Regions from separate parts of the Paenibacillus sp. FSL R5-0636 genome, predicted to be linked through region 2. Evidence: riboswitches for the same ligand, from Rfam matches in the RefSeq annotation. Region 2 holds a riboswitch; each other region holds the start of a gene.
The links. A riboswitch is a leader RNA that binds a small molecule or an ion and turns the genes downstream of it on or off. The one in region 2 is predicted to bind cyclic di-GMP.
Positions count from the first base shown of each region.

Region 1: another riboswitch for cyclic di-GMP. It lies ahead of MKX34_RS31415 (NPCBM/NEW2 domain-containing protein); the one in region 2 lies ahead of MKX34_RS03230 (transglutaminase-like domain-containing protein).
Region 3: another riboswitch for cyclic di-GMP. It lies ahead of MKX34_RS10665 (DUF6612 family protein); the one in region 2 lies ahead of MKX34_RS03230 (transglutaminase-like domain-containing protein).
Region 4: another riboswitch for cyclic di-GMP. It lies ahead of MKX34_RS02435 (choice-of-anchor A family protein); the one in region 2 lies ahead of MKX34_RS03230 (transglutaminase-like domain-containing protein).

Region 1 covers NZ_CP150232.1:6,890,681-6,898,324, forward strand. Annotated here, with positions in the region: gene MKX34_RS31415 (NPCBM/NEW2 domain-containing protein) at 1-5,092, opposite strand, end outside; cyclic di-GMP riboswitch class I at 5,351-5,437, opposite strand; gene MKX34_RS31420 (hypothetical protein) at 5,595-6,167, opposite strand; gene MKX34_RS31425 (EAL domain-containing protein) at 6,278-7,165, opposite strand; gene MKX34_RS31430 (Crp/Fnr family transcriptional regulator) at 7,317-7,644, opposite strand, start outside.
Region 2 covers NZ_CP150232.1:727,196-734,839, reverse strand. Annotated here, with positions in the region: rRNA gene MKX34_RS03235 (16S ribosomal RNA) at 1-1,070, opposite strand, end outside; gene MKX34_RS03230 (transglutaminase-like domain-containing protein) at 1,436-2,245, opposite strand; cyclic di-GMP riboswitch class I at 2,259-2,339, opposite strand; cyclic di-GMP riboswitch class I at 2,414-2,496, opposite strand; gene MKX34_RS03225 (class D sortase) at 2,610-3,275, opposite strand; gene MKX34_RS03220 (GtrA family protein) at 3,378-3,785, opposite strand; gene MKX34_RS03215 (glycosyltransferase family 2 protein) at 3,772-4,752, opposite strand; gene MKX34_RS03210 (phospholipid carrier-dependent glycosyltransferase) at 4,850-6,628, opposite strand; gene MKX34_RS03205 (glycosyltransferase 87 family protein) at 6,618-7,644, opposite strand, start outside.
Region 3 covers NZ_CP150232.1:2,419,794-2,427,437, forward strand. Annotated here, with positions in the region: gene MKX34_RS10640 (methyl-accepting chemotaxis protein) at 1-1,339, shown strand, start outside; gene MKX34_RS10645 (hypothetical protein) at 1,687-2,043, opposite strand; gene MKX34_RS10650 (hypothetical protein) at 2,413-2,946, opposite strand; gene MKX34_RS10655 (HAMP domain-containing sensor histidine kinase) at 3,199-4,266, opposite strand; gene MKX34_RS10660 (response regulator transcription factor) at 4,263-4,934, opposite strand; cyclic di-GMP riboswitch class I at 5,248-5,339, shown strand; gene MKX34_RS10665 (DUF6612 family protein) at 5,457-6,305, shown strand; gene MKX34_RS10670 (NADH-dependent flavin oxidoreductase) at 6,459-7,580, shown strand.
Region 4 covers NZ_CP150232.1:547,742-555,385, forward strand. Annotated here, with positions in the region: gene MKX34_RS02400 (hypothetical protein) at 1-133, opposite strand, end outside; gene MKX34_RS02405 (hypothetical protein) at 358-687, opposite strand; gene MKX34_RS02410 (DUF3221 domain-containing protein) at 998-1,342, opposite strand; gene MKX34_RS02415 (SDR family oxidoreductase) at 1,534-2,355, opposite strand; gene MKX34_RS02420 (MarR family transcriptional regulator) at 2,369-2,782, opposite strand; gene MKX34_RS02425 (ASCH domain-containing protein) at 3,115-3,528, shown strand; gene MKX34_RS02430 (hypothetical protein) at 3,726-4,118, opposite strand; cyclic di-GMP riboswitch class I at 4,614-4,704, shown strand; gene MKX34_RS02435 (choice-of-anchor A family protein) at 4,813-6,810, shown strand; gene MKX34_RS02440 (alpha/beta hydrolase) at 6,958-7,644, shown strand, end outside.

The DNA.
Region 1 (7,644 bases), 900 kb from region 2:
CTCCAGTGAATAAGTGATCTCCATTCGCGAAATGTAGTTTGGCTCCACCCCATGTAGCATGGTCAGATCCGTTGCCATTTCCCCCGTCTGTGACAACTAATTTCAGTTCTTTTGCTCCATTAATATCCAATTCAATGAATTTCTGCGGATCTCTCGAACTCATGACTCCACTATCGAATTTCTTCTCTCCATCGACAAACACCTCAAAGCTCACCGAACCAACAGAACCGTACATTTGTCTATCTACACCTACATAGGAAGTGAAATAGTCCGCGTTTTTGTCGCTTAGATTGTATACAATCGTCGAGTTAGAGTGCGCTCCAATTCCTCTTTCATAGGACACTACCTGATTGTTCTCATCTGTTAATCTCAGCGTATTGGCACTAATAGATTTATCCTTCAAAGGTGCAGTATAGCTGTTCTGAGTAGAGTTCCAGTCGTAATCCGTCAGATACGTAAAGTCCGTCATGTCTACTACGGCTATAGTTCTAATCTTCGTGGTCGTATTTCCATCACTATCTGTTACTGTGTAAGTGATTGGATACTTTCCAGCCCGGTTGAATTTAACTTGCTCTTGGCCTGTGACCTTCACTTGAGCCGTCAAGTCACCGTCTTCCGAATCCATTGCCGAATAGCTTTCACTGATATCAATCGCTTGGCCCACTTTGGTTGAGACAGATTTAGGTATGGTAAGCTCTGGTGTATTGTTCAAGATCAAAAACTTCGCATCAGCAAAATCACCGTGATCTGAAGCATTTCCGTTACCTGCATTATCTAACACCAGCTTCAATTCACTTACACCCTTAACAGGTATCCGCGCAAGCTTGGCTTCTGTACCAAATTTCATCAGTCCGCTGTTATAAACCTCTGCCCCATCGGCAAAGATTTTGAAAATTACACTGGAGTTGCTCTGCTCAGGGATATTTCTATCAACCCCTACATACGTTTCAAAATATTCATAGTTTGCACCCGCCAGATTATACACGATTTCAGAGCTGGCATGGGTTCCTAAGCCCTTAGCGAACTCTTTGACCTCACCATTTACCAGCAGCTTAAACGGATTGTTAGAGCTAGCCTTATCTTTTCGAACCACATTATAATCCGTTTTTGCCGATTGCCAATCTACATCACTCAGGTATTTACTAGCGCTGTATACAACAATCTTTCTGGCCTGCACAGCGGAGTTTCCATCTGAGTCTGTAACTGAAAACTCGACGTTGTAAGTCCCTGTTTTGCTTGATGTGAATCCATTGGATTGTACTTCAACGGCTCCAATTAAATTACCATCTTCCGTATCAAAAGCTGTTACATCGCTCAACACATCAAATTCGCTGTTCAGCTTAACGAAGTTTGTCTCTTCCGGCACTGTAATGATAGGTTTGCTTGAATTATTCGAGAACTTCGCATCGGCCCATACCGTATGGTCTGAAGCATTGCCATCCTTAGCATCTGTTGTGACCAGCTTCACCTCTCTTGCGCCAGTCACTGGGATTTTCACAAATTGATGTTCTGTTCCTGCCCGGAAAACATCACTCTCAAATTTCTGTTCTCCATCCACATACACTGCAAAAGTAGCCGAGGAAGGTTTCCCTTTCATGGCCTGATCGATCCCAATGTAGCTTTCAAAGAAGTCGTAACCCTTACCTTCAATATCGTAAACTACCTCAGAGTTGGCATGAACACCAATCCCTTTCGCGTACGTCGCAGCCAATCCTTGGCGAACAAGGGTTATGATTCCCCCGGAAATAGCTTTATCTTTCTTTAATTCACCCCAGCCTACAACGACTGACTTGGCATTGAGATCGGAAATATAGGCGTAGTCGCTCGTTACCGTAACCTGTGTGGTTTTCGTTTTCGTAACCCCTTCGCTTTTCACTTCATATACAATTTCGTAGTTGCCTTTTTGCGTTACATCAACGTTATTGGCTTTCAGAGAGACATCCGCAGTAATATCGTTTCCTAGATAGTTAGCCGCTTTTACATAGCTCATCGGATCAAAGGTTTGATTAAGCTTTAAAGTGAGCTGATCTTCAACAGACAAGGCTGGCTTAAAGGCTTTAACCTGTACGGGCTTCAGTGGGTTCAGCTTTTTATCATAACCGACGATCTTGTACGTATAGTTGATACTCGCATCTACATTCTGATCCACAAATTGGTCAGTTCCTGTAAAACCAACTAACACATCATTTCTATACACTTCATATCCTAAAAAGTCTTGCTTAAGCTCTTTATCTATACTGAAACTTAACGTGTTCGTTCTAGCCGTGGTGTTAGGTGTGATATTAACCTTAATGGCCAGATTTTTATCCGCTATTCCAGTTCCCTCATAATTAATCACCGAGTTATTTAAATACCATAACTTTTGCGGTGCCGGATACTTGGCTACTTTCGCTTTTGTCTCAGGATTCACAGTGAAGCCATGTCTGGCAAAATAGCTGCTTAAATCTAATCCCAGTACTTCGGAGGAGAACTCCACCAAATACTGCTGCTTGGAATTGTCACCGTTGGGAAGGGTGACCTTCCGCTCCCGATATAGCTTGGTCAGCTCTGTCCAGTATCCCGGATGTGCCAGCTCCAGCTGCCAATAGGCTCCGAGTTGTGCAAATAAGCCCTGCTGATTCATTACCACTTTATTTTCTTCGAGGACATATTTATAGATATCTGATTCATACGGTATACGATTATCTATCGAATTCGCCGCGACAGACATAAACATAGACACCATATTATTAGTTACTTCGCCATATTCCCGTTCACCCATAGCCAAGCGATGCCCAATTTCGTGATTCAGTCCCCAGCCCGGATAAGCTTTGTTAAAATCACCTAACATGGTTCCTACTGTTCCAAGTTGGATCCCTGTATGATCTCCCGCTGCATACATCGCACCATAAGGCTGCATCAATCGAATATTCTCACGAATTAGCTTGGCATCATGAATCTCACTACTGCCATCCAAGCCATAGAAGGTAAAAATGCTTTTCATCCAGGTGTCATACCCAGTTACGGTATCCAGCGGGTTATTTCCTTGCGTAATAAATTTGTTGTACGCTTCAGTCGCAGTTCCTGTAAAAATAACATGATCGCTGGCCATTTCTACCACATCGATAAGTTTGCGATCTTGAACATTTGGATGAGCCGCTTTATCTTCGTCTAATCTTTGTTTGTATGTGGTTAAGAAGGTTCTGAATTGTTCTGGATCCGTGGTCTTGGTCATAAAAGGAATCTTTTCTAAACCTTCGAAGCGGATCAGTGGCGCCTTCCCTTGCTCCTCAGCTGTATAGGGATTTACGATATAAACGGTGCCGCCCTTAGTTACATCATGAGCATAAGCACTAGTCGTTGCAATTTCAGGTACAGTTATAGTGTTCTTGCCCGCACGCAATTGTACGCCCCTAGCCCAACTATTCCAAGCTCCCTCTTGTTGAGAAAAGATCAAAGAAGGCAACTTATCACCCGAAGCAGCATCCACATAAACATTGATGGTCTCGCCAGGCATTGCCGCAAGTCCTGTAGGCTGGTTGTTCGTGCCGAAGCCTATTCTCAGGTTTTGCTGAGCATGTTTTTTCATATCTCCACGCTGCTCCGCCTCTATGATGGTACCTTCGATTTGAACCTCGCCATTAACCAGCTTCTTAGCTAGTTCCAATGAATCTTTAAGGATTGGATAGAGCGGATGTACTTTTGCCGCTTCCTCCAATTCATTGATTTTTGCAACGTTATTATAAGCAGACACAACCGCACTCATCGTTCCATCTGTGAAAATACCATTTACAGCTTCGCTTACTTTATCTTCTGTATAAAATCTAAATTCAGCCGCAAAAGGTCTGTTAATATTAGCTTTTGTGAACTTAAATTTTAATCTTTTAAACTTCGTCGGTTCGAATTTAAATTCCAGAAAATCATTGGTACTAATCGCGGTTCCGCTAGATACAAGTTGGAAGGTCTCTCCTTTACTCGTCTCTGATGCATAGATTTCAAAAGCCTCTGGGAATCCTTTGCGGTTATCTCTAGCCAAAAAAGCCACTCTGTCCAGCACTTCCGCTTGCGCTAGTTCAAACACGACTTCATTCGTGAAGCTTGCATCATTGTTTTTGTTCGTTTCCCAATGCGTAGTGGGCTGGTCATCCAGCATATATTCAGGCTTCGTACCTGGGTAGCTTCCACCGTTCACCGTTACTTTTGATACGTTTGCATTTGGCATTCTATAAGCTTGGCTATAGGCATTTTCATAGGCTGTACCATACCCTTTTAGCTTCGAAACCTTGGCTGCCGTTGCGTCTACCTGATGGTTCTCCAAAAGGATCTTTGCATTCTCTATCTCTTCTTTAAACTGCGTATACAGTGGATGTGCCTGCACTTCATTCTCTAAAGCTGTTAATTTCTCTGTCGTATTAAAGGCAGCACTAACTTGGCTCAAGGTATCATCTGTAAATAAATTTTTCATTTTAGCAGAGACACTATCCTCTTTATAAAAAGAAAACTCAGCCGCACTCGCCCAATCTTGGTTCGCTTTTTTGAAGACAAATTTAAGTCTCTTAAAAGCCGTAGGTGCGAACTGAATCTCCACTACATCACCGGTTGAGCCTGTATATTCTCCAGAAGACACGAGTGTGAAATCACCCGCATCGGTAGTGGAGCCATAGATATCAAATTCTTGAGCAAAACCTTTACCTCTAGCACCAGATTGCCTAGCGGCATAGACCATTCTATTTAATTCAGTGGACTCATTGAAAACAAACACAACCTCATTCGTAAACGTTGAACTATTCGGTTTGCCAGTCTCCCAATGCGTGCTCATATCCCCATCCATAGCCTTAGCTATAGGTGAGCCTGAGTAGTTGCCACCGTTATTTGTGATGGTTTTAATATTTGCTGGATTCATTCTAAAAACCTCATTATAGGCATTTAGAACATCCTTGCCGTACAGCTCAAACGGAATAACCGAAGCGTTGCTTAATAAGTTGACCTTACTTTGCGCGACTGTTTTTGTTACATTTACCTTGCTTGCCTCACTTGCTAAAGCATAACCTGCCTCACTCGAAAAACTGGCCAACATGGCCGCCGATGTAGCGATCGCAATCATTTTCTTCATCTCTTCTTACCCCCAGATGTCATATGAATCTCTCCAGTGCCCAAAAATGGGCACAAAAAAAACTACCCCAAAAGAGTAGCTTGATTGCGTATAAAGTCGCCTAAAAATTAAGACTTAATTTTTATTAAACCTTAACAAGCATAAACGTCTTCGGCGTCCTTATAAGGACGGTAAGCGTTTAAGCGAGAAATATAAGATATTAAGTATAGGTGTATAACTTATACTTTCTTATATTTTAACAAAAAGCGTTACACACTCTTTGGCAGCTGGCTGACAATAGTTATGATAACCTTAGTCCCTATAGCTTTGCGTCCCTACATTTCCATAGGTTTGCCTATGAAGTTTCGAATACATTCAAAGAGTAACATAAGCCTAGATCTGATCGCATGATTAATTGGTATGAAATGAGTATAGGTAATTGCAATTAGTTTTTCTCATGTGATAGATATTATTTATCGACTATCCCGGAAGAGAATGGGATCCTTTAGGACTGGAGGTCTAATTAACTCCCCGATCCGAACAAACGCCGGAACCAATTCCACACATCGCCCGTGATGGGAATTAATCCGAAACCATGTTCGCCAACTGCGATTACACCATATGCCCATTGTCCGATAGCTATGGCACCCCCAGCGATCCTGCCTATCGCTATCGCACCAAACGCCGTATCCCCTATGGCGATGGCCCCCAACGCTTTTTCCGCGATTGCGATCGCTCCTACAGCCACTCCTGCAATCGCAATCGCTCCCACTGCGAAGCCAAGCCAGCTAAGTGCTATTGCTCCAATCGCTAACCACATTCCCAGTGATATTGCTCCTAAGGAAAGTACGCCCACGCTTATCGCACCTATGGAAATCAATCCGACAGCTACATCTCCAATAGCGATTAAACCAACAGCTGTCTTTACACGGGGTTTACTTCCATGACCATACTTTTGACCTGAGTATCGCCCTAAATTACTACGAATACTGATGACCGGAAATGAGGGAGAAGGCCATTGATAATCAATTTCTCGTCCATCAAAGCCCCTAGAATCCGCCCAGCGCGTTACAAATTGATGCCATTTCATATCCATCCCGTCCCCCTTTTCAAATTACCTAAATTATACAACCCCGGGGGTTGGCTGTACTCAGACTCTGACCTGAAATTCATCTCATCCTCTGGACCGATATATACTCATTAGGATTACTGTTTGGGAATAGGATCAGGCTTTCCAAATAAATATCCCTGAAACAACTGATAACCACTCTGCTTAAGCCATTCAAAGTCCTCTCTAAACTCCACACCTTCTGCTAAAGGAACAGATTGGATTTCTAAAGCCTTTTCTAAAAATTGTTTAGCTATTTTCTGTTTGTTCGGATCACTGGACACGCCTTGAACATATTTCATATCTAACTTCATGTAATGAGGTTTAAGCTCCAATAACATCTCGATCGTGCTGAAGCCCTCACCAACATCATCTAAAGCGTATTCAAATCCCCGATCCTTGTAATATGTCAAAATAGCTTTCAAATGAGCGAGATCATCCACTTTCTCCGTCTCAACAACTTCAAAGACAAAAAGAGAGGGGTCGACGCCTAATTGATTGGCCAGTTCAACGGTTGATCTTAAGCAGAACTCTGGAGCGTAAATTGATGTAGGGATAAAATTAATAAACGTTTTTTTATTTAAGGGCGCAGCATATTTTACGGCAGTCATTCTACATAACCGGTCTAAAGCATATAAACGCCCACGATTCCGTGCTGCCGCAAAGATCTCATTAGGATAGATAAGGGATCCATCTTCTTTTTTAAATCTCGATAAAAGCTCGTATGCAAAAATCTCTTCCCTTACGTTCACAATCGGTTGGAAGTAACAAGTAACAAGACCCTTAGTGATAACCTCATCAATCCACTTCATATCCATTACAGTAGACATCTCGGATAGAGGTCTCCATGCTTGGTCATCTATACGAAATTCAATTTTCCCGGACTCCATATGATCGTTACAGAAATCTAGAAGATCTCGCGCTTCAGCTTCCTTAATCGTAATCACATTTTCTTCTACCTTATGTATCGTATTACTTCTACTCAAGTGATGAATAACCTCAGGTAAAACCCTAAGATTAAGCTCACCATGAGCCTTGATTTGAAAATTCAGCTCTCTTACTACACAATGATTACAAGCCATATTCATAACCCCTTTAATAATCGATTCTCTGAAAAAGATCCCGGAACGGCTCTTCTCAATCGAAATCCGTATACTCCAGTAAATATGTCGCGTCTAACACGGTGATCTGCTGATGTTGAATCTCAATAATCTTTTGCTCTTGCAGATCTTTAAGCACAAGGGTAGCCGTCTCCCTTAACGTTCCGATCATATCCGCGAACTGCTGATGGGTCAATCGAAGATCAATCCTCTGTTTGCCTTGCTCCTCTACTCCAAATCTTTGGTATAGTCTTCTCAGCGTAAATATCGCACGCGCTCTCGCATCATGAAATTTCATTTCATGTAATAACCGATTCGATAAAAATAAACGGTCCATTTGCAGCAGCATCAATTGCTCCTTAATC
Region 2 (7,644 bases):
ACCATGCACCACCTGTCTCCTCTGTCCCGAAGGCCGCTGCTATCTCTAGCAGATTCAGAGGGATGTCAAGACCTGGTAAGGTTCTTCGCGTTGCTTCAATTAAACCACCACATACTCCACTGCTTGTGCGGGTCCCCGTCAATTCCTTTGAGTTTCAGTCTTGCGACCGTACTCCCCAGGCGGAGTGCTTACTGTGTTAACTTCGGCACCAAGGGTATCGAAACCCCTAACACCTAGCACTCATCGTTTACGGCGTGGACTACCGGGATATCTAATCCTGTTTGCTCCCCACGCTTTCGCGCCTCAGCGTCAGTTACAGCCCAGAAAGTCGCCTTCGCCACTGGTGTTCCTCCACATATCTACGCATTTCACCGCTACACGTGGAATTCCACTTTCCTCTTCTGTACTCAAGCCACCCAGTTTCCAGTGCGACCTCAGGTTGAGCCCAAGGTTTAAACACCAGACTTAATAGCCGCCTGCGCGCGCTTTACGCCCAATAATTCCGGACAACGCTTGCCCCCTACGTATTACCGCGGCTGCTGGCACGTAGTTAGCCGGGGCTTTCTTCTCAGGTACCGTCACTCCGATAGCAGTTACTCTACCGGACGTTCTTCCCTGGCAACAGAGCTTTACGATCCGAAAACCTTCATCACTCACGCGGCGTTGCTCCGTCAGGCTTTCGCCCATTGCGGAAGATTCCCTACTGCCTCCCGTAGGAGTCTGGGCCGTGTCTCAGTCCCAGTGTGGCCGTTCACCCTCTCAGGTCGGCTACGCATCGTCGCCTTGGTGGGCCGTTACCCCACCAACTAGCTAATGCGCCGCAGGCCCATCCCTCAGTGACAGATTGCTCCGTCTTTCATTCTTCTCTCAGGAGAAAAAAGAAATTATCCGGTATTAGCTACCGTTTCCGGTAGTTATCCCAGTCTGAAGGGCAGGTTGCCTACGTGTTACTCACCCGTCCGCCGCTAAGTTATTTTGAAAGCAAGCTTTCAAAATAACTCCGCTCGACTTTGCATGTATTAGGCACGCCGCCAGCGTTCGTCCTGAGCCAGGATCAAACTCTCCAATTAGTATTGAAAAGAGCGATATGCTCATTTTGAAACATCTGACGAAAATTAATTCTCTAATTTTGGATATCACTTACGTGATTTCCTACTCACTCGTTGTTCAGTTTTCAAAGATCAAGTTCTCGTTGACGCCGTTTAATGCCTCAGCAGCAACTCTTATAATATATCATGTTGTTTTCAGAAATGCAAGCTTTATTTTTCGAAGCTTTTTATCAGCCTCGTTTGTATCGCCTGTACGCTGTCTAACAACGCTTACCTATAATACCCCAACTATTAATAGAAAAGCAACCCCTAATATAAAAATAAACAACTAGCTTAATAATTAAGCTAGTTGTTTATTTAATAGAGTTATGTTTATAGCAACGAATTTAATAGTATTTTGCCGCAGTATATTTGCTTGAGGCTTTAATTAAATCGGTTTTCTTATCACTCTTTGCAAGTCCTGCATCCACTGTAGTATCAATGGTAACCCACTTCCCATTAAGCAACACTTCGTTCCATGCATGATATTGCGTAACGTAGCTTGTATTCCCCATTACCAACTTAGCAGGAACATCTACACTCCGCAGCATTGCGGCAAAAAGAGAAGCGTAATCATAGCAAATCCCTTTTTTAGTAGTCAATGTCTTATCGATGCTTGGAATATAATCAGTAGTTACACTATTAGCAAGAGAGTAGTCATATTGTACATTCGCAACTACATAGTTATAGATCGCTTTAACTTTCTCTTCGTCTGTTGTTTTGCCTTGTACTAATTGTTTAGCTTTGACAATCGCTTTATCAGAAGAACTCCATTTCACATTCTGTACGGAGCCCAAATATACGGAATTCGAGTCACTCATGGTTACGTCTACTACTTCGGAATATAACGCTTTGTATTTATTACCGGTTGTGTTCTCCAGAACAGAAACCTTATAAGTCCCATTTCCTTGTTGCAAAGGGAAGTCCTCAGCTTGTCCAGAAGCATACAAGTTATAAGTATAGCTGCTGTTATCTTTGGTGATCATGAGTTTGATTCTTTTATCTTTCGGAATATCATAGTTAATACCAATAACACCTTGAGCCACTTTGGATGTAATCAACCAGCTGGCATCTGCACTTGCAGCTTGAGCTGTACTTACCGGAACTGAAGTCATTAGGACGAACAGCGCCACCAGCATAAAATAAACCTTTTTCACGGATAAAACTCCTTTCGGTAGCTGGCTGCCATCCTTTCGGGAAGGCCCTTTAGCTTTGCGTCCCTACCTTTCGATAGGTTTGCCGTTATCGTATAAGCTCTATCTGTTCTAGCTTTACTAGATATAGTTGATAGAATCCATTTGAAACAAACAAAAAAAGCCTCTTCATTCGGTAGCTGGCTGCCATCCTTTCGGGAAAAGGCCCTTTAGCTTTGCGTCCCTACCTTTCGGAAGGTTTGCCGTTATCGTGTTTAGCTTTCATAGTATAATACTATCATATTTATAGTTGTGAACAAGACCTAATTTACTAGATTACCCATTATTTTATAAATATCTCCCGGTATTTGTGTTTTCTTGTCATTCACTATTCTCCTTTTGTTAATTTGGCATGAACAATCAGCCGATGCGTTGGATTCACTAGCGGATCACATGTAATCAGAGTAAGAATCTTATCCTTGTCATTCCCGTCAAGAACGGAGACATCACTCGGATCTACAACAGAAATATCGTATACCTCATAGTTAAACACCTGATCACTAGTCTTTACCGTGATAACATCCCCCACAACAACCTCATTCAATCTGTTAAACAAACGACCCGTAGTTCGAGCCCGATGCGCCGCGATTGCAGCATTTCCGATCTCTCCAAGGGGTGCCGTTTCTTTCATATGGGCTGCAGCATGTTTCATATTAGCTTTTGTAGCCCCTTCTAATACAGGCAGCTTCAAATCAATCTTACCGATTTCAATTAGTGCGATTACTTTGCCACCGACCTCAATCTCCGGTTCAGGCTTTTCTGTCTCTTGGGGTTGGGGCTGTGCCTGAGCATCCAGAACCGATTCCTCTGCTAACAGCTGAGTAACTTCAGCATACCTGCTCTTCAAATCTGGCTGGGGAGTACTATCGGCAGTGCTTAGTTCAGCCGTTTCTAATAACTTCTCCTGCTGCCTGTCGTTGTACCATTCGTTAGCTGTCGGATATAACATGATAAGTATCCCAGCCAGTATGAGTAGATAGGAGAATTTACGCAATGTTATTCACCTCCGTATATTGTTTCTATGGTTATATACAAATCAAGCAGAAACAGCTACTTGCCTTTAAGCATAGCAACTCCTTCTGCCTGAAATTAATGTTTAAAATACCCATATACGACTTCCAAAGAAATTGATGATCACCGTGATAAAGGTAACCAGCACCTTGGAGATCAAGACTTGAATACCTAGTTTGTCTGTCAACAGATGCATTAGCAGCAGTGATATTCCGAGCACTACCAGATTCAGCACGATAAACTTGACCAGCTGCACGCGGTCGAAGCCTTCTTTATTACCCCGGTTGCGATCACGAAAGGTTACTTTTTTATTCAAAATAAAGCTATTCGCCGTACCTGCACTATAGGAGATCACCTGCGCCAATGCGTATACCATCCCTAGTGAATTCAACAATGTAAAAATCACAAAATCAATCAGCGTATTGAGTAAACCTACGGCATTAAATTTGAGGAACTGTATGAATGCAGCGCGCAAGTTCTTATCTGACATCATTGTGGTCCTTCCGGCGGTCCAGTTGTTCTTCGTTCTGGTAGCCTTTAGTCTCACTAACAATATATAGCGGTCTATCTTTAGACTCGTCATAAATCCGTCCGATATACTCCCCAATCACACCCAACAGCATCAGAACGATACCGTTAAAGAGCAGATTGACGCCTACAATGGAAGCCCAGCCCGGAACCGTCCAGGAGGTGAAAAATATCCTTTGGAACAAGACGAAAAATAAATAAAGAAAACTAGAGAATGAAAGAAAGAATCCAATATACGTAGCAATTTTAAGCGGCTTATGTGAAAAAGAGGTGATGCCATCTAACGCAAAACGAATCATTTTCTTCAGCGGATATTTGGTTTCTCCGGCAAAACGTTCTTCCCGTTCATATTCCACCATAGTCTGCTTGAAGCCAACCCAGCTCACCAAACCTCTGACATAGCGGTTCTTTTCTTTAAGTCCCCGCAGGACATCACATACCTTACGGTCAATAAGACGGAAATCACCTGTATCCGTAGGAATATCCACACTTGTCATACTGCTGAGCAGGCGGTAAAAGAGCTTCGCGGTGACCTTTTTGAACATCGTTTCTCCGTGGCGCTTCAGGCGTTTCGCATATACAACATCATAGCCCTCTTTCCACTTCTCGATCATTTGCAAAATGACCTCCGGAGGATCCTGAAGATCAGCGTCAATAACAACAACCGCTTGACCTTCGGCATAGTCCATGCCAGCTGTAATCGCTACCTGATGTCCGAAATTACGCGAGAAGTCAATCAGCTTGACATGCTCGTCTCGTTCACAGATCTCCCGAATCATCTGGGCGGAACGATCACGACTGCCGTCATTGACGAAGACCAGCTCATAAGTATCGCCGCACTCGTCCATTACTTTTTTCAAACGTTCATAAGTATGGCTAATTACTTGCTCCTCATTGAACATGGGTACAATCACACTATATCTGGCTTTCACCTTTATTCCTCCTACAAGCTTTTTGGAGCGTTACATCCATCTACACTTCATAATAACGCTGCATGCATAAACTTATTTTATAGATTTTTATTAAATCCTAGAAAACCCAAGTAGGGAACCAACGCAGCATATCCTTTACGTAATCTCCACTCACCTGCATCCCTGACAGTACCGGGTAGAAAGCGATAAAGAGCAGCAAAGCAACGGCTACATAGACATACTGTACGTAACGGGCCTCAGGGAATTTACTATCCAGCAACTTCATTATATATACAATACCAAGAATCATAAATGGTACCATAGCAAAATAATGGTAAATAAATGTTTCTCTTGGGACAAGCATCCACGGAACATATTGCGAGAAGAAGGCGATCCAGATCATGTAGAGGTTCTTATCTTTACGTTTCAGCGTAATCCACAGCGTTGCCAGCATCGCAAAAATACCCGTCCACCAGATAAGAGGATTCCCCATAGTCACTATACTGCTGACCTGACCTTCCGGCAAACCTTCACCGCCGCTAAAGAACCAGACCGGTCTCTTCATAAACGGCCATTGCCACCATGAGGAAGCAAAGGGATGTGTAGCTACAAGCTGACTGTGATAGTTGTACATATTCTTTTGGGAATCAATCAACCCTTTAATAGTGAAGCCCTCTACTGATGCAGATAACCCTGGCACAAAAGATAAGCTATAAATAATTACTGGAATAATTACAAAGAACCCGATACAACTAGCCAACGTAATAATAGTCTTTTTCCAAAAAGAATCTACCGCTTCACGACAGGTGCCCAGCAATTCCTTGTCTTTAATCTTCCCCTCGGCCAGCAGGCGTCCGGAGGCTTGGTATTCTCTGTAGCGTTCAAAAAGGGAGATAGCCAGCATAATGGCCAGCCCTGCTCCTCCATAGAGCACAATCCATTTCGAAGCTACGCCGATTCCGAAGAATAAGCCAGACCAGAATAACGGAATTAATGTTTTTCTCAAAGGCTGCTTGTAGAAATTCATTGTGTAATACCGCTGCATGAAATAGAACATCAACATAATGAAGAATACTCCGTATACGTCAATCGTGGAGATTCTTGTCTGTGTGAAATGCATGAAATCCAGTGCAAACAATCCTGCCGCGAGGGCGGCGTATTTGCTTTTCTTAAACAAACGCAGCGCCATTACATATATGAGAGGTAACATGGCAACTCCGAACAAGGTTCCGATAATACGCCAGCCGAATGGATTGACCCCGAACAGCTCCATCCCTATGGCAATTAACAACTTACCAAGCGGTGGATGCGTATTCTCGTAAGGCACAATCCCGTGTGTATATTCATAAGCTGTTCGCGCATGATAGATCTCGTCAAAATAAGTGCTATTCATAAAGTTAGAATATTCCGGAATGAGCGACTGCTCGTCAAAAAGATTGGCCGCTGCTCCTCTTTTAGGAACTGCGTTAGCATCCGGTGTCACACCAGCAATAGGAAGGGGTATTCTTTCTCCCCCCTGCTCATAAAAGGCCATTTCGTTCAAAGTGAACCCTGGAGAGGTAACTGTAAACTTCACATATCTCGCAGTAACGTTCAGGGGTTGGCTTTTCCAGATGAAGACATTCCCGACATCCTCACTGACATCCATCGGACTGCTCCAGACCTCAGGATTGTCGCTGAATTCCAGCTTGAACTTACCCGTGCCCACGCCACCAAAGATATTGACCCGTTCCAATGGTTTACTCTGTCCCAAATCTACATAGAAGCTTTCACCACTGGCAGCAGGCTCCCATAAAGTCTCTGGAGATTTAGTAGAGCCAAGATTATATAAAGCAAGCGCTGCGTAAACGGCCGTAATAGCTATTAGGCATATCCAATCTATACGCTTAAACTTCATCGTTAGATCGCCCTCCCTTCTGATGCGGTTTAATTTGCCCGACAACTCTCAAATCTTCTTCATATTGTTCTTCCAGTGTAATTGGTGCTGGAAGAGGTTTTATACCCTTGCGGACATACACATCGTAACCGATATTCAGCATATAAAGCAGTAATGCTAGATTAGCTATAGCAGTCACTAATACGATTCCGTCTGCACCCGGGCTAACATCTGCATTCAGGTGGGATAAGGTGTACGCCACATTGATGTATTGCGTTAAGCTGAATCCGAGAAATAGCGATAAAAAGCGGCGGTCCCGACTTTCTATATAAGTAAACAAACAAAGAATAAGAGCAGGGAACATATAACGTTCATGCATTTTGGTGCCAAGCACAAAGACCACTACTATAAGCACCATGCCGATAAAATAGGATTTGGTCAGGTCCAAGCGATCCTTTTTAAAGGAATAAAATGCCGCAACAGCTACAGCCACTAAAATAAATATGAAGCCCCATACACGGTATGGAATGCCAAGCCAGGTTAGATCAAGGGATGACCACATCGGATCAGTCAGTGCATACAGATTAAATGCATTCACTGAAGAATACGGATAGGAAGATAACGTACTCTTGTAAAGATCAATAATCCCTATCAGACCTCCGTTATTCCAGAAAAATGGTGCCGCAAGCAATCCGAAGATCCCCAATCCATACAAAGCTCCGAATCCAAGCTGCTTCCAAGCGCGGTGATGATAAAAAGCAAACAACAATACCGGCGTGAATATCAACGCTTGCGGTTTAATTAGCGTCGCTAAGGCAAACAAAATTGCGGAGCGAACAAACTTTTTGTTCGCAGCACCATGGATACTGAGCAGCAGGAAGATCAAAAAGAACGAATCTGCTTGTCCCCAAGCCGCTGAATTAATAAGTACCGCTGGATTAAACAGAAACAACAACATCAAGCCGAAAGCAATTCCTGTGCCGAGTTTTTTGCGTGACATTTGATAAATGAAGTAGCCGAGCACCAAATCAGAAAGG
Region 3 (7,644 bases), 1.7 Mb from region 2:
GGAGGTGGTTTTCTCACTTTTGCTGGAACTGCTGTTTGTCACATTTTTTATTTTCAAAAAGAAATATCAGCTTCAGACCACAGTCATTTTAGTAGTTGCCATTTTGACATGTACCATTCCATACATAGAATCGCCCGGTGCGGGAATGTTGATCGTGGTTGTACTCTGCGTGGTTTCCTTGTATTTAAACAAAGCTTTGCTTTATGGTTTTGGCGGGATGTATAATCTTTCGTATTTCGTAATCTATTATTCAGAACATCATCAATTCGATACAACCTTCTTTATGACCATAGGTTTTATTGAACTGACTATTGTGGCTTTATACTTTGTTTGTAAACGAAGTTCCGATTTGATCCAGTTATCTCTTCGCAAAGAGGCCGAAGCCCAAGAGCTTTTGGCGGCGATGGATAAAATGGTCAGTGTTATTCATGAAAACACATCCGGGTTAAATGTCGATATCGCGCATTGCAATAACGATATCGGAGTTTTAAAGGATATCAGCGATACGATAACTGCGAATATCCAGGAAGTAGCGGAAGGAATTATAGACCAGTCGGAAAGCATCACTCATATCAGCGGAATGATGCATGAGGCAGATAGGAAGATGTCCGAAATCAACCAGTTGTCCCAAAGTCTGGCCGGCACCTCGGAAGCTACTGGTCAAGTAGTCCGCCAAAGCTCAGACAGGATTCATCAAATGGGCGAACAAATGAACATTATCAACACAGCGGTAACGGACTCATTGACCACAGTCGAGGAATTAAACCAAAGCATGGATGATGTAAATACTTTCCTGGGTGCGATCAACCAGATTTCTGATCAAACTAATCTGCTAGCTTTAAACGCTAATATTGAAGCCGCAAGGGCTGGAGATGCCGGTGCGGGGTTTGCTGTCGTAGCCAAAGAAATCCAAAAACTAGCTCAGCAATGCTTAAATACAGTTAAGCAAATCGACGGAATTATTAACAATATCAAAAGTAAGACGCAGCTTGTAGTTGAGAAGGCGAATAATGGTATTATCGCTGTTAAAGAAGGAGAGACGATCAGCGGGCAAGTACTCGAAAGCTTCGACAGCATTAAGACTGCATTTGAGCGTATTGATCGATTCATAGCAAACGAACTGGATATGACCGATCATGTGAGTGTAATCTTTTCACAAGTGAGCGTACAAGTTGAGAATATCTCTGATATCTCCCAAAAGCATGCTGCGGCAACGGAAGAGATGCTGGCAACGACTCAGGAACAGGAGAAAAATATCGATATCATTTACGAATTTATCGGCAGTATCAACAGCTCAAGTATTCGGTTGCAGCAACTGATTGAGAATAGGTCGAAGTAGAACTATTTAAGGTAGCTATAAACTGTGGCCGTTTCTCGGTATTTTACCAAGGAACGGTTTTTTCTCGATTTCCCAGCAGAAATTGCAGGCCTCCTCACTTAGTGAAGGCTTCCGTTTCACTGTAAACAAATAAACAACTCATTAATAAACGAGTTGTTTTTCTTACACAGATATTAATTATTAGCAATCACAAAGGTTGCAAACACTAGGCATGATTAAAGTACTCTCTGAGGATGAGATAGCCAACAAACAGGACAATAAACTCTCTAACCATTCCTTATTCACTCCTCATGTGAGGCTCAGTCTCACTAATCATTGTCTCACTGATCATTTTTGGGGTTTCAATTTCACGTTACTTCACTTTGTTGTACACCCTCTGGAAGTGGAATCTTTTTCTTTTTTAGCAGCATGTAAATCCCTAGAAGAAAAAATAAAACACTGCATCCCATCCCGAACAATGCGCTGGAGCTGATTGCATTAGCGGATTTTTCCATCAAAAGCAGAGTGTATTGAGTCACCACAATGGAAACCATTGCATCTATAAAGCTAATTATTTTCAGCGTAGAGACAATAGGACCTTTCAGATGCCGGTTAGCCATAGTTCCGTAAATGGCAAACCCAAGCTTGGAGAAAGCAATAGTTGCTACCAGATAAACAATGTAACCTCTGAATATTATCACATCACCGACAAAGTACATCCTCATACAGACTAACAGATAAGTGATTCCTAGAAGACAAAGGAAAGCACCACTTCGCTGATAGACATGAAATTCTATATTATATCTTTGTTCGGGGTCCTCGGTATTCTTGGCCACTGTATATTTATACAGTGCCTGACCTCTTGCGGCACAAAGGATTAAGTAATACAACGCGTTTATGATGAACCATCCGGAAAGGAGATAGAGACCGAGGATCAACTTGCCGATGCCCATCAAAGCATTAATAATAAGTGAAGCAACGTTTGTTACGGCAGCTCGGTCTTGATAATCTAACAGGTTGCGGTCAAGTAAATCCTTAATATTTATCTCCTCCCTTCATGTTGTAATGGGTCTTCAGAATCTCGTATCAGTGTCTTACTTTCCTAGTAGAGCATTAGCTTTTTCACACACCTCGTAAATCTTGTCAAACTTCTGATCGATCAGAGGCGCTACCTTGTTCGTTTTTTTCTTGCTGATACTGCTGAAGAGAAAATATGGGATGATCCAGCCTACGAAACCGGGGACTGCTAGAATTATAGAAAGCGGCAGCATGTCAGCTTGATTAGCAAATACAGAACCAGCCATAAACGATGTTCCAATAACACCAATAACATAGGCAACCACAGAAGCACCGATGACTTTGGAACTCTCCAGTGTCTCAATTTCGGCAACAGCGGCGTCAAACTGGCGTTGCAGGCGGGTCAGTTCAACTTTATTACGGATCTTGCGGTCCCGCTTGAACTTTATGGTTACGGAACCAACATTCTGAACTGAGGTTGAAGTACCTTCCAGCGCCCAGCCAAAATTGTTATATCCGTCTGTATATACCGACTCCATTTTGCGTTTTACTGTAATATCTTTGTACTCATAGCCGATAAAATTAGATTCATTTCTTGTGATCTCACTCATGATAATTTCTCCTTTATTTTAAAAAGTTAATTTGTCGAACAATTGCTGCCTCACCTGATGTGATCATTTTACCGTCGATATATTTATGAATTGCTTGCAAATTGTTTATAAAATATTAATTGAAGAATCGTAATGAACTGGAATTGAGGTGTATTTCTGTTTAATGAAAAAAGCAGTCTGAATTCGTTTTGCGAATTCAGACTGCTTTTTTTGATCTTATCAAGATAATGAATTATGGTTTAAGGGAATTACTTATTTCTCAGCTTTTAATTGGACTGTGAATGTCGTGCCCTTGCGTAGCTCACTCTTAACAGATATGGTTCCACCGACTAGTTCAATAACACGCAGTGAAAGAGCAAGACCAAGGCCGTTACCCTCCCCGGAGTGAGAAGTATCGCCTTGATAGAATTTATCGAAAATATGTTTCATCGTCTCCTCGTCCATTCCGCAGCCAGTATCTGATACCATAACCGTAATTGTATCTTCATCTGAAGTCTGCGATAAGGTGATGCTACCGCCAGGGGGTGTGAATTTCAAAGCATTGGAGAGGAGATTAAGCCATACGATCTCTAGCATGCTTTCGTCGGCATGAATGATAGCACGGTCCTCTATATCCGCCACAAATTCGATGTTCTTTTCTTCCCAATAATTTTCAAAAGTAAGGGCGCAGTCGCATAGCTGCCTGCACAGATCATAGGGCTCTGCAACGTGATTAATCTCCTGATTGTCCAATTTGTTTAGCTTCAGAATATTGATCACCAGTGTCGTTAATTTTTGGGAGGCCGAAATGATAGTTTCAGTATATTCCGTTCGAAGTTTTGGCGACAAATCAACAGTTTGCAATGCCATTGCGTAACTATGAATGACGGATAATGGTGTTTTAATCTCATGGGATACATTCGATATAAAATCATTTTTGAGGGTTTCAATACTGCCCAGTTCTTCAACCATCTTATTAAAATCCTCGAACATCACGTCTACATAATCCTTTTTATCCGCTCTGTGAAGCGGCTCAAGATAGACTGAAAAATCTCCCTCTGCTACCTGGTTTGCCGCCTCGCTGAGTTTACGCATGGGTTTATCAAAGGCGATGTACTTTTGCCGTGCGGTGACAAGGCAAAAAATGAAGGCAACAATGATCCAATATCCAGTGATTCCAAAGATGTATTGAGTTGGAACGCGTTCTACTGAAATGTAGGCGTCGTATATAAGTGCTTGACCTGCTGTTAGCGTGGACAGCACAATAAAGGTCCACAAAAACTCTTTCCATGAAAAACGCTTGGACTTGAACCGGGCATGCTGCTCCTGCCTCTTACTCATTGCAGCACTGCCTTGTAGCCAAGCCCATGCACTGTCATGATCTTGAAGTCCACACAACAAGAGAACTTGTCGCGAAGTTTGACGATGTATACATCTACGGCACGCAGGCTGGTTTCGCTGCCAATGCCCCAGAACTCGTCCATTAGCTGGGCACGGGAAAAGGTATGTTTGGGGTAGGAAAGCATTTTGTAGAGTATGTTGAATTCCCGTACCGTCACAGGGATTTCCTCATCGTTTACCGTTGCTGTCATATCATCCGCGTCCATCATAAGACTTCCTACCCTCAGTTTTTTTTCGTGGGCAATATTTGCACGTCGAAGTAAAGCGCCCACACGCATTACCAGTTCGTCCATATTGACCGGTTTGACCATGTAATCATCAATTCCAGCGCGAAACCCTTTTTGTTTTGAGGAAATATCATCACGAGCGGTAACAAAAAGAAGGGGGATCGTTTTGTTAATAGCCCTAACCGTTTCCGCAAATTCAAAGCCGTCAATCTCTGGCATCATAACGTCTGAGATGATAAGGTCATACAGGCTGTTATACATCAAATCATATGCTTCTCGTGGGTTTAAACACCCTTTAGCGTCGTATCCATTATTGCAAAGATAGGTGCAGATAATTTGATTAAGCTTTATATCATCCTCGACAACAAGGATATTAACCATGAAAATCATCCTTTCTAAGAAAACTAAAATAATTATAAGAGTTATATATTAAGAAAATGTTTGGATGGATAGAGAAACTAAAAAACATACTTATCATAGCATAGTGATATACCGAAACGGATTGATAGTATAACTCAGCTGAACCTCAGATATCTGGAAAACTTGGACGAATTGGAAAAATGCAAAACTTTAGTATTTCTTCTGAGTATCATAGCGAATTCGAATGGAAGATAAGTCGTTTACAGGTAATTATAACCATGATAAAATTAGCGGTGGGACATGCGTCCCTAATCTATTAAAACTAATTGAATGTCCGCGTTAAAGGTAAAATCATCGAAAGATGATGACACAAAGCCATGGGTCTAAAGCCTTTCGACAGAAGGAAATGATCGCCAGGCCGCCATAGGGATGTCTTATGAAGCATAAAGGATAGCTCTAAGAATATGTAGTCTATTTTGAGCTCTTTTATTATTTCGACCTATACGGCGTTACATTATCGCAAGGGGCCGAAAGGGGAAGTACATGAACAGTTTTTTCAAAACAATAGGTACTAGTTTGGCAGTAGGTGCTTTATTGCTGTCCGGAACGATCGGATGGATGTCTAATCCAGGAGTAGTGTCTGCAGCTACCTCAACAGTAGTAACCGCGGATCAGATGATCAGCAAAGTAACGGCAGCCTCCAAAGCAATAAAGAATTTCCATCTGGATGTGACCAAAAAACAGGATATTCAAAGCGGCGGGGTGCGTATCAGCAACACCAACACTCTGAAGCTGGATATCAACCGTCTGCCGAATTTTGCCGCAGCAGGCACTGTCGCTAGTAGTCTTTTAGAAACATCGTACAGTCTATATGCCAATGACAAGGAGTTTTACTATCTTGTAGACGGAAGTGAACTGATCGATGAATCTGAAGATGAAGGTTACGACGATGACGGGGAGCCGATCGATCCTGATGCACAGTATTGGCTTGGACTGGAGAAAACGGAATGGGATGCCTTTTACTCTAAAGGCCAATACGATCCTGTTTCCATGCTTGATTCGGTCAAAAGTTATAAAAAATCCATGAAAGTCAGCACGGCTGGCGCACAAACGGTCTTACAATTCACGGTAACCGATCCGACAGCAGCTAAGGGGATAATCAAACTCTATGACCAGGAGAACCTCTGGGATGGTGAGACAGTTCAACCCAAAAGCGTAACGTGGAAATTATTCGTCAATACTAAGACCTGGCAAACGGAAAAGCTGACAGTCGATCTGAGTTATGTGCTGGTAAGTGACGGAGCCAAAGATACATACACCACGAAAATCGAAGCTAAATATTCCAAGAATAATAAAGGTACAGCCATTGTAAAACCGGCCGAACTAGAATAATAAGGACGATTCATATCGAGCAAAAAGCGCTGTTCCGCTGAACAGCGCTTTTTGTTGTATTCAACAGCAGTTCTTTATTAGTTGACAAGAATAAATCATTGCTGTAATTTATATGTATGCGCATGTATATAATATTTTGTTTAATATAATTTAATGAAAGTTGGGAAAAAGATGATAGCACTAGACACAGCATTAACTTTTCGCAGAGGACTGACATTAAAAAATCGAGTGGTTATGGCTCCAATGACCACGCGAATGAGCTTTTATGACGGTGTAGTAACACAAGATGAATTGAAATACTATTCACTAAGAACGGGCGAAGTAGGTGCGGTCATCACTGCGGCAGCAAATGTACAAGAGGGTGGAAAAGGATGGGAAGGTGAACTTAGTGTTTCCTCCGATCAATTTATTCCTAGCCTTAGCCGATTAGCATCTACTATTAAACGAAATGGAACAAAAGCTATTTTACAACTATTCCATGCAGGAAGAATGACAGATTCAAAAATACTACGTGGCGTACAACCAGTTTCCTCCAGCGCCATTGCTGCCGAACGTCCGAATGCAGAAATTCCAAGAGCATTAACAGAAGATGAAATTTTCGGTGTAATTGAGGATTTTAAAAAAGCGACTCAACGTGCTATTCAAGCTGGATTTGACGGGGTAGAAATTCATGGAGCAAACACATATTTAGTCCAACAGTTCTTCTCTCCACACTCCAACCGTCGTGATGATCAATGGGGCGGAAGCTTAGAGAAAAGATTTAATTTCATTAACCAATTAGTGGATGCGGTTATTGCTGTCGTTGACAATTCAAAGGTTAAGGATTTTATTGTCGGTTATCGTTTTTCTCCAGAAGAATATGAAGAGCCTGGAATTAAAATCACCGATACCTTTTATCTTATTGATAAATTAGCTGATAAAAAGCTAGATTATCTGCATATTTCATTAGGGGATTTTAAGAAAGTATCTGCATCAGAAGATTTTAAAGAAAAATCAATCCTGCAATATGTACATGAGAAAATCAATGGCCGTGTACCTTTAATTGGGGTCGGAGATATCCGTACCAAACAGGATGCAGAGGACACGTTGACAAATGCTGAATTAGTAGCAGTAGGACGTTCTCTTATCATTGATCCTCATTGGACAAGTAAAGTGCTGGAGGGTAATGAAGATATCATCAGAAGAGTACTTGCTGATCAAGATAGAGAAGAACTCGTAGTAGAGAATGGTATTCTAGAATTCCTTAAATTAATGATGCCTGATCGTTTACGCTAAACCCAAACACAGTTTTGAGCTATATCTATAACGTTCCGCGGTAATTCCGCGGAACGTTATTTTT
Region 4 (7,644 bases), 180 kb from region 2:
AGTAGCCTGAAATTGCAAATGCTGCAATAAGCCCTCCTATAATTCCTGTGATTAAGCTGAATGTTGAAAATCCGAATGTGGCAACTACTCCAATGGAAGACAATGCTACAAGCAATAGACTCAATATTTTCATCTTTATACACACCTCCATTTTGTATATGTAGTAATTTGAAAATTAAGATTGATACGTTACTATATTTGATCGGTTTCGATAAAAATAATAATATTTCAGCAAATCTTTAGACGGGCTTCATACTTATTTAAGCTAAGAGGATTATAGTAATCACATAACCCCCTTATAAAATAGATCTAGACCCTGCCGAAAGTGGTGGGGTCACTTTTTTGCACAGAGTAAATTTATAAATATGGTTGCCCAATATAGAAGAGAAACAAGAAATATAGAATGTAGAGAATGGGTAGTTTTATTTTTAATTTCTTGCAGAAATTTTTGAATTTTTCTGAGGTCTTGGACACATTTTTCATCACATATCCATAAATGAAGAATTGTCCAATAACAAAGAAAATGAGCTTAAGGGGAAAGCTGCCCCTGTTCATCTCAGTGAAAATAATAGTGAATGTGACAGCCACGAAGGTTAGTGATACAACTTTTAAAAACTGTGCATAACGATCTGGTGGTTCTTTGATAGGATCCTGTTGTCCCCATTTTCTCTCGTCAATTTCTGTCATGGTAAACCTCCAATCTACGAATGTTATTAGTATTTCACCAGATTGAGATGCTTTTTGAACAATGAGAATTAAGTATAAGCTCCTATAGTTGTTTCGTAAGGTTTCAGTAATTCCAACAAAGAGTAAATTCCCAAATGCTTGGGATTATGCCTACTGGCTTCGGTTGGTGAGCTTTTTCAGTTTACAGAATGTTCCAGAATTATTATATTCAGATTATGCAAATGTTTCGTCCGGGAGAGATTATTCATAATAAAGAAGCGCCGTCCCTTTGGAGAAGCCGCTTCTTTATAGTAGATTCTATTCTTTTTGCTCAATTCTTGATTTTGGTGATTTTTTTGGCGGTAACTTGTGCAGGGAATGAATCATCACTTACTTCAAAAAATACATTAATCTCATCGCCTTTTTTATATTTAGAAGGTGCAACTTTATTTACCCAAATGGCTTGAGAGTACTCATTAGATTCGAGCACCTCCTTGTATTCCTTGTTCAAGTCTTCTTCTTTTAATTCGGAAATTACTAAAATTCTTTTATTTTCTACATCTATTGTATGTACAATTCCTTTCAAAACTTCATCATTCTTACTACAGGCGGTGACTAATAACAAAAAAACAAAAATAAGAGTCCATTTAATAGTAGTACGTGGTTTTTGAATCATGGACCTTCCCCTCTAGTGGTTACGACATTAGTTTAAAATCGGTTGCACAGGCATAGCATTTTGTACATTACCAATATAAGAATAAACAGCAGCATATCCATTATGACGACCTTTATTGATTCCCCTCGCACGCGGCAGTAACAATGTATCCTGAAATGCTTCCTGATGGTTTAGCCAAAAAACCACCATGATTAAACTAATTCGTACTTATAGTCATGTGCAAATTCTTTGAATGTAATGGGTCTTTTACCAAGTAATATTTGTAAATCGGGCGTGATTTTTTTGGCTAATCCAATTTTTGCAGTGAAGTAAATTCCAATCATAACAGTCACAAATTCTTTTTGAATTCCTTTTGTTAACATTTTATCTCTAAACTGAAGAACTGATGGATTAACATATTTGATTGTTTCTCCTAGCTCTTCAGATAAAATTTCAGCTACTTCATAGTAATCTAGCGCTTCAGTTCCCGTTAACGAGTAACCTTTATTTTCATGACCATTCTCAGTTAGGATTCTAGCTGTTACAGTACCGATATCACGAACATCGATAAAGCTAGTCTTGCCTTTTCCTGCGGGTACATAGATCTCCTTTTCTTTACGTAGCTCTTCCCCATGTTGAGAAATTAAGTTTTGCATGAAGAAACTTGGGCGTAAAAAAGTATATGGAATTCCTGATTTTTTAATGATTTTTTCAATTTTATGGTGTGGAACAATTGGGTTTTTCTCTACGCCCAATAGAGATAGAAACACAATGTGTTCAACTCCGACTTCCTTTGCGATATCTATGAGGGGTTGGAAATATTTTTTTGCGTCAGCTATATGAGGAGGGCGCAGTAAAAATAATTTTTTCACTCCTGTTAACGCTGGACGAAAAGAATCAGCATTTTCAAAATCAAAATAAACATACTCACTGTCTTTTCGATGGGAGGCAATTTTAAAAGGTGTTTCACTTTTCCTTAGTTCGTTAACCACTTCACGTCCTACATTACCGGTTGCCCCTGTGATTAGAATCATAAGTCTCACTTCCCTAACTAATATTTAAATAGATCATTTTAAGCACGTTCATAAACGTGGACATTTCTTGTTCAGAAATATTTTTAAGTGCGTTATCCATGATTTCGTCACTAAGAACTTCTATTTGACTCTTAATTATCATTCCCGAATCTGTAATAAATACAAGATTTGATCGTTTATCATTTGGATTATCTCTAATGTCCAGAAGTCCTTTTGCTTTAAGTCGCTCGAGTATACCCGTTATTGTAGGGCGATCCGAGTAAGTTCGCTCTGCAATCATAGCTGGAGTTGTTCCTTCTAAATGAATAGATATATCTTTTAATACTGCCCATTGAGGAGCTGTTACATTATAAAGTAAAAGTTTTTTTGTTAAGCTTTTTTTCATTTCAAGACTTACTCTTATTAATAACTGTCCTGGGTTGTCCATAAATTAATTCCCCTCTTTAAATAGTTTGCACACTAACTACTTGATTAGTATACAAACTATATTCTCCTTTATCAATTTTAATTATTTTATTTGTTTAAATTGTGGGGAGTTACAGGTGAATGTCAATAATATTGATATTTTTATAAGAACTTTTGTTTGTATATAATAAAAATGAATGTTCTTATTTTTAGAGGCGATCAATCATGGAAATGAGTATCGACCAAACGGTTGGGATTATTTATCAAGTCTAGGAGAGCAAGATTACACAACGCGAGATCGAGATCCGTGGCATCCGTGACAAACGTCCAACATAAACAAAGGGGATAGATATCATGCGGTGTATAACAATACGGCAGCCTTGGGCGACCTTAATTGCTCTTGGTGAAAAAGAGTTTGAAACTCGTTCATGGAGAACAGCCTACCGCGGCGAGTTAGGCATCCATGCCGGAATGAGGATTGACAAAAAGATTTGTGAACAGGAACCGTACAAATCAGTATTGGCGAAACATGGCTATACAGCAAATAATTTGCCGACAGGAGCTATTATTGCTACAGGTCAGCTCGCGGGATGTTATGTGGTTACTCCAGAGGTGGATTTAAGGGAATGGATCAATGGGAACGAATATGATTTTGGCGACTATAGCGAAGGACGTTTTGCCTGGAAGCTTGAAGAGGTTCACTCACTGCGCCATCCAATTCCAGCCAAAGGTCGGCTAAGCTTGTGGGAGCATTCGGATCACTTCTGAACGGCGAATGATATTTTTAATGTAATTTTTATGTGCCTATCAGCTTTTTTTCAGGTTCGAGGTATATATTGAAGACACCAAACACCCCCCAGTGTTTTGTGGTATATCTCTCTCAGGTCTTGCCAACTCCCATGGTAAGGCCTATTTTTTTGTTCACTAATTGATTGGGGGGAGAGTAGAGCGGCTTCTATACAGCTTTATTTAATCTGATACTGTTCTTCGTAACTCTTAAAAGAGGAAATATCCAGCCCTAGGTATCTGCGCATATGGATGGCAGCCTGAGCCGCAACAATGTCATTCAACAGCAGCATTCGTTCGTGATAGCCACGACATATATACTTGGCTTCAATTCCCGTATTAAGTCTGTTTTGCTCATACACCTTGATTCCCCGTCTTCTCATTTCTGCACGAACATCCCTTAGATCTGTTGTAGCTACTGCAGCAGCTGTTCCAAGCACCTCCAGATAAGGGGCGGGTGTTCGTAAGTGTGTAGATAAAATGGCGGAGTCCCGTTCGAAAGCTGATAAAATCATCGGAAGCAATAAATAAGATTTCACCAGCATGTTGTCCCTGCTTTCTGCTCTATGCATGAATCTCATCACCTCTAATAGGAACGTATATTCGTATTCTACCCCGATATTCCAAAAATAATCAATGGTATTTCTAAACAGCTTATTCAATGTGATTAAATTCACAACTAAATAACGAAGAATAAATTATATTAAAATTGTAATAATAAAAATTAATGTATCGGACGCACATAAAGGAGAATTATGATGGAAAAAGAGGGCAGCCTCCAGCGTGGATTGTTTTTTGGTTTAATTCTGAGTGTTCCCTTATGGATATCCATATTGGGCTATATACAGTTACTTTAAAATTTAATGAAAAACCTTATGCGAAGCGCCTTTAGGCGCTTTTTTTGTATGGTAATAATGAGGGGGATCATCGAAAGGAATTGATTGACAATTGTGGGTGCCGGGCGCTAAACTGTTATTAATTCAAAAAGTATTAAAAGTCATAGACGGTTATTGGAGAGAATGCTTCGGCTACCAGTTCTGGACTTGCAGTGTAATACATATATATAGTCATGATAATAGCAAACCGTCTGAAAGGGCGGGACGCAAAGTCCAGGAGTCTAAAGTGTCTTAAAGGCACAATGACCGTCCGACTGCCATGAGAAGGGAATTCCACTTCTTTTTGGCGGTCTTTTTTGTTGTTAGGTCCTTTAGAGTTTCTGGTAATTATTCTGATTAATATAAATCATAGTTTTAGGAGGTGTGCCATTTGAAAAGAAGAATAAGACCGTTACTCTCGCTTGTATTAGCTGGGATTTTGACGGTAGGTAGTGGGCTTTCCTCATTAGGAGCTGGAGTTGCTGGAGCTAGTAGTTCTTCTACATTGGGAATTGCAGGGGTCTACAACGTGTTTATTCTAGGGGATATAACAACGGTTTCGGATACGGAAGGAAGGTTTGCTGCTGGAGGTAACGTTACTTTAACCAACTATAGTGTTGGAGATAGGTTGACCGCTGCTGAGGTTTCCTTGACTGACACACTTGTTGTTGGAGGGAATCTTACTTTCAACGGAGGTACTGTTTATGGGAATATCGTGCACGGGGGAGATTTTTCAGGGAATGTAACGCTCCTCAAGGGAGGTACAAAAAGACAGGGGAGTACGATTGACTTTTCAGCCGTAGGTCAGTCTTTGAAGGACAAATCAGCAGAACTTGCAGCATTGCCGGCGAATGGAACAACAGTGTACCAATATGGCAGTCTTACCCTGACAGGTACAGATCCTGCGGTCAATGTTTTTAATGTTCCAGGAGATAACGTCTCTAATACCTATGGAATTACAATAAATGTTCCTTCAGGATCTACAGCAATTATTAATATTGATGGTTCTAACGTAAAAATGAAAAACTTCGGATTTCTACCTAATAACGTGTTGAACAGCAAGAAAATTTTGCTTAACTTTAGCCAAGCTGCGTATCTTGATATGGCAGGCATAGGTGTAATGGGAAGCATACTTGCCCCCTATGCTCATGTTGATTTTATTAATGGTCAGATTAACGGTACTTTAGTGGCGGCTTCACTCAAAGGGACTGGTGGTGGTGAATTTCACCACTATCCATACGATGGTGATGAACCTGGACCAACGCCGACACCAACGCCAACAGTGACACCAACGCCAACAGTGACACCAACGCCAACGCCAACAGTGACACCAACGCCAACGCCGACAGTGACACCAACGCCAACGCCGACAGTGACACCAACGCCGACACCGACACCGACGCCAACAGTGACGCCGACGCCGACACCGACACCAACACCGACGCCAACAGTGACACCGACACCGACGCCGACAGTGACACCAACGCCGACGCCGACGCCAACACCGACGCCGACAGTGACACCAACGCCGACGCCGACAGTGACACCAACGCCAACACCGACGCCGACAGTGACACCAACGCCAACGCCGACGCCAACAGTGACACCGACACCGACGCCGACAGTGACACCAACGCCTACGCCAACAGTGACGCCGACACCAATGCCGACACCGACACCGACACCGACACCAACGCCGACACCGACGCCGACAGTGACACCAACGCCAACACCGACGCCAACGCCAACAGTGACACCAACGCCGACGCCAACACCAACGCCAACAGTGACACCAACGCCGACGCCAACGCCAACAGTGACACCAACGCCGACGCCGACGCCAACGCCGACAGTGACGCCAACGCCGACACCAACACCGACGCCGACGCCAACAGTGACGCCGACGCCAACAGTGACACCAACGCCGACGCCAACGCCAGAAGCAACACCGACACCGACGGTAACGCCTGAAGCAACACCGACACCGACGGTAACGCCAGAGGTAACACCAACACCAGAGACTTCGGTGTTCCCGACACCCACGCCATCATCCGTAATTGGCACTATAGTTCTTGCAGAAGATCCTGTGCCGCTTGGGCCTGTAGCTTCGCCGACACCAGCGCCAGTACCAACACCGTCGAATAGCACAGAAGTACTTGTTGATGATGATGAGATCCCATTAGGTCCGGTACCGGCAGTGACACCAACGCCAACACCAACACCTGATGAAATCATCGTAGTGGACGATACGATCCCATTAGGTAAGCCACCTGTGAAGGAATTGCCAAAAACGGGTGAATCAAGTCCTGCACCTTACTATGTAGCAGGTTTGGGTTTTGCACTTATCGGATTATTAATGAGAACCAAGTTCTCCAAAAAGAATAAATAATAAACGGTAGAGCAACATAGAGTCGCTTTCGGGGGGTGTCCCGATGGCGGCTCTATTTGTATGTCATGATTGCGATAGTTTGGTGCATTCTAAGTAGATGGTATACTCTTGTTGCAAAAGAAATGAAGAGGGGATGGCGAAGGCGAATTGATATGGTTCATTATTAGCGCTGTAATCATCATAGGGATTCTAATCTATGTGGGATTTTTCTTCTATGGTATTGCTATTAAACGAGCACCAAAGGTATTTCTAAGTAATAATCCTAATCTGAAGGCTGATCCTCCGGTTGCCGGAGCTTCTTGGGGGGAGGGGAAGGATTGGGTCTCTCGCCAGAGCTTCGAGAATATTGAGATCGTATCTGCAGATGGACTTAAACTAAGAGGTTTCTTACTCCAATCTAATCGTGCTGCGGGACGCACAGCCATTCTAGCCCACGGTTATTCAGGTAAAGCAAAGGATATGGGGGCGTACGCCAAAATCTACTACGAGAACTTAGGCTTTAACATCCTAATTCCCGATGCAAGGGGGCATGGAGATAGCGCAGGGGATTACATTGGTTTTGGTTGGCCGGAACGAAAAGATTATTTGCAATGGATTGAATACATGATTAAAAAGACTAGGTCTAGTGCTCAAATTGTGCTTCACGGTGTTTCTATGGGCGGTGCTACAGTGCTAATGACCTCAGGGGAAGATCTTCCGCCGCAGGTAAAAGCTATTGTTGCGGACTGCGCTTATACCTCAGTAAAAGCACAATTATCTTACCAACTACGACGCATGTATCGTTTGCCAAGTTTCCCTTTCGTTCAAAGTGCAAGTCTAATCACCCGCTTGAAG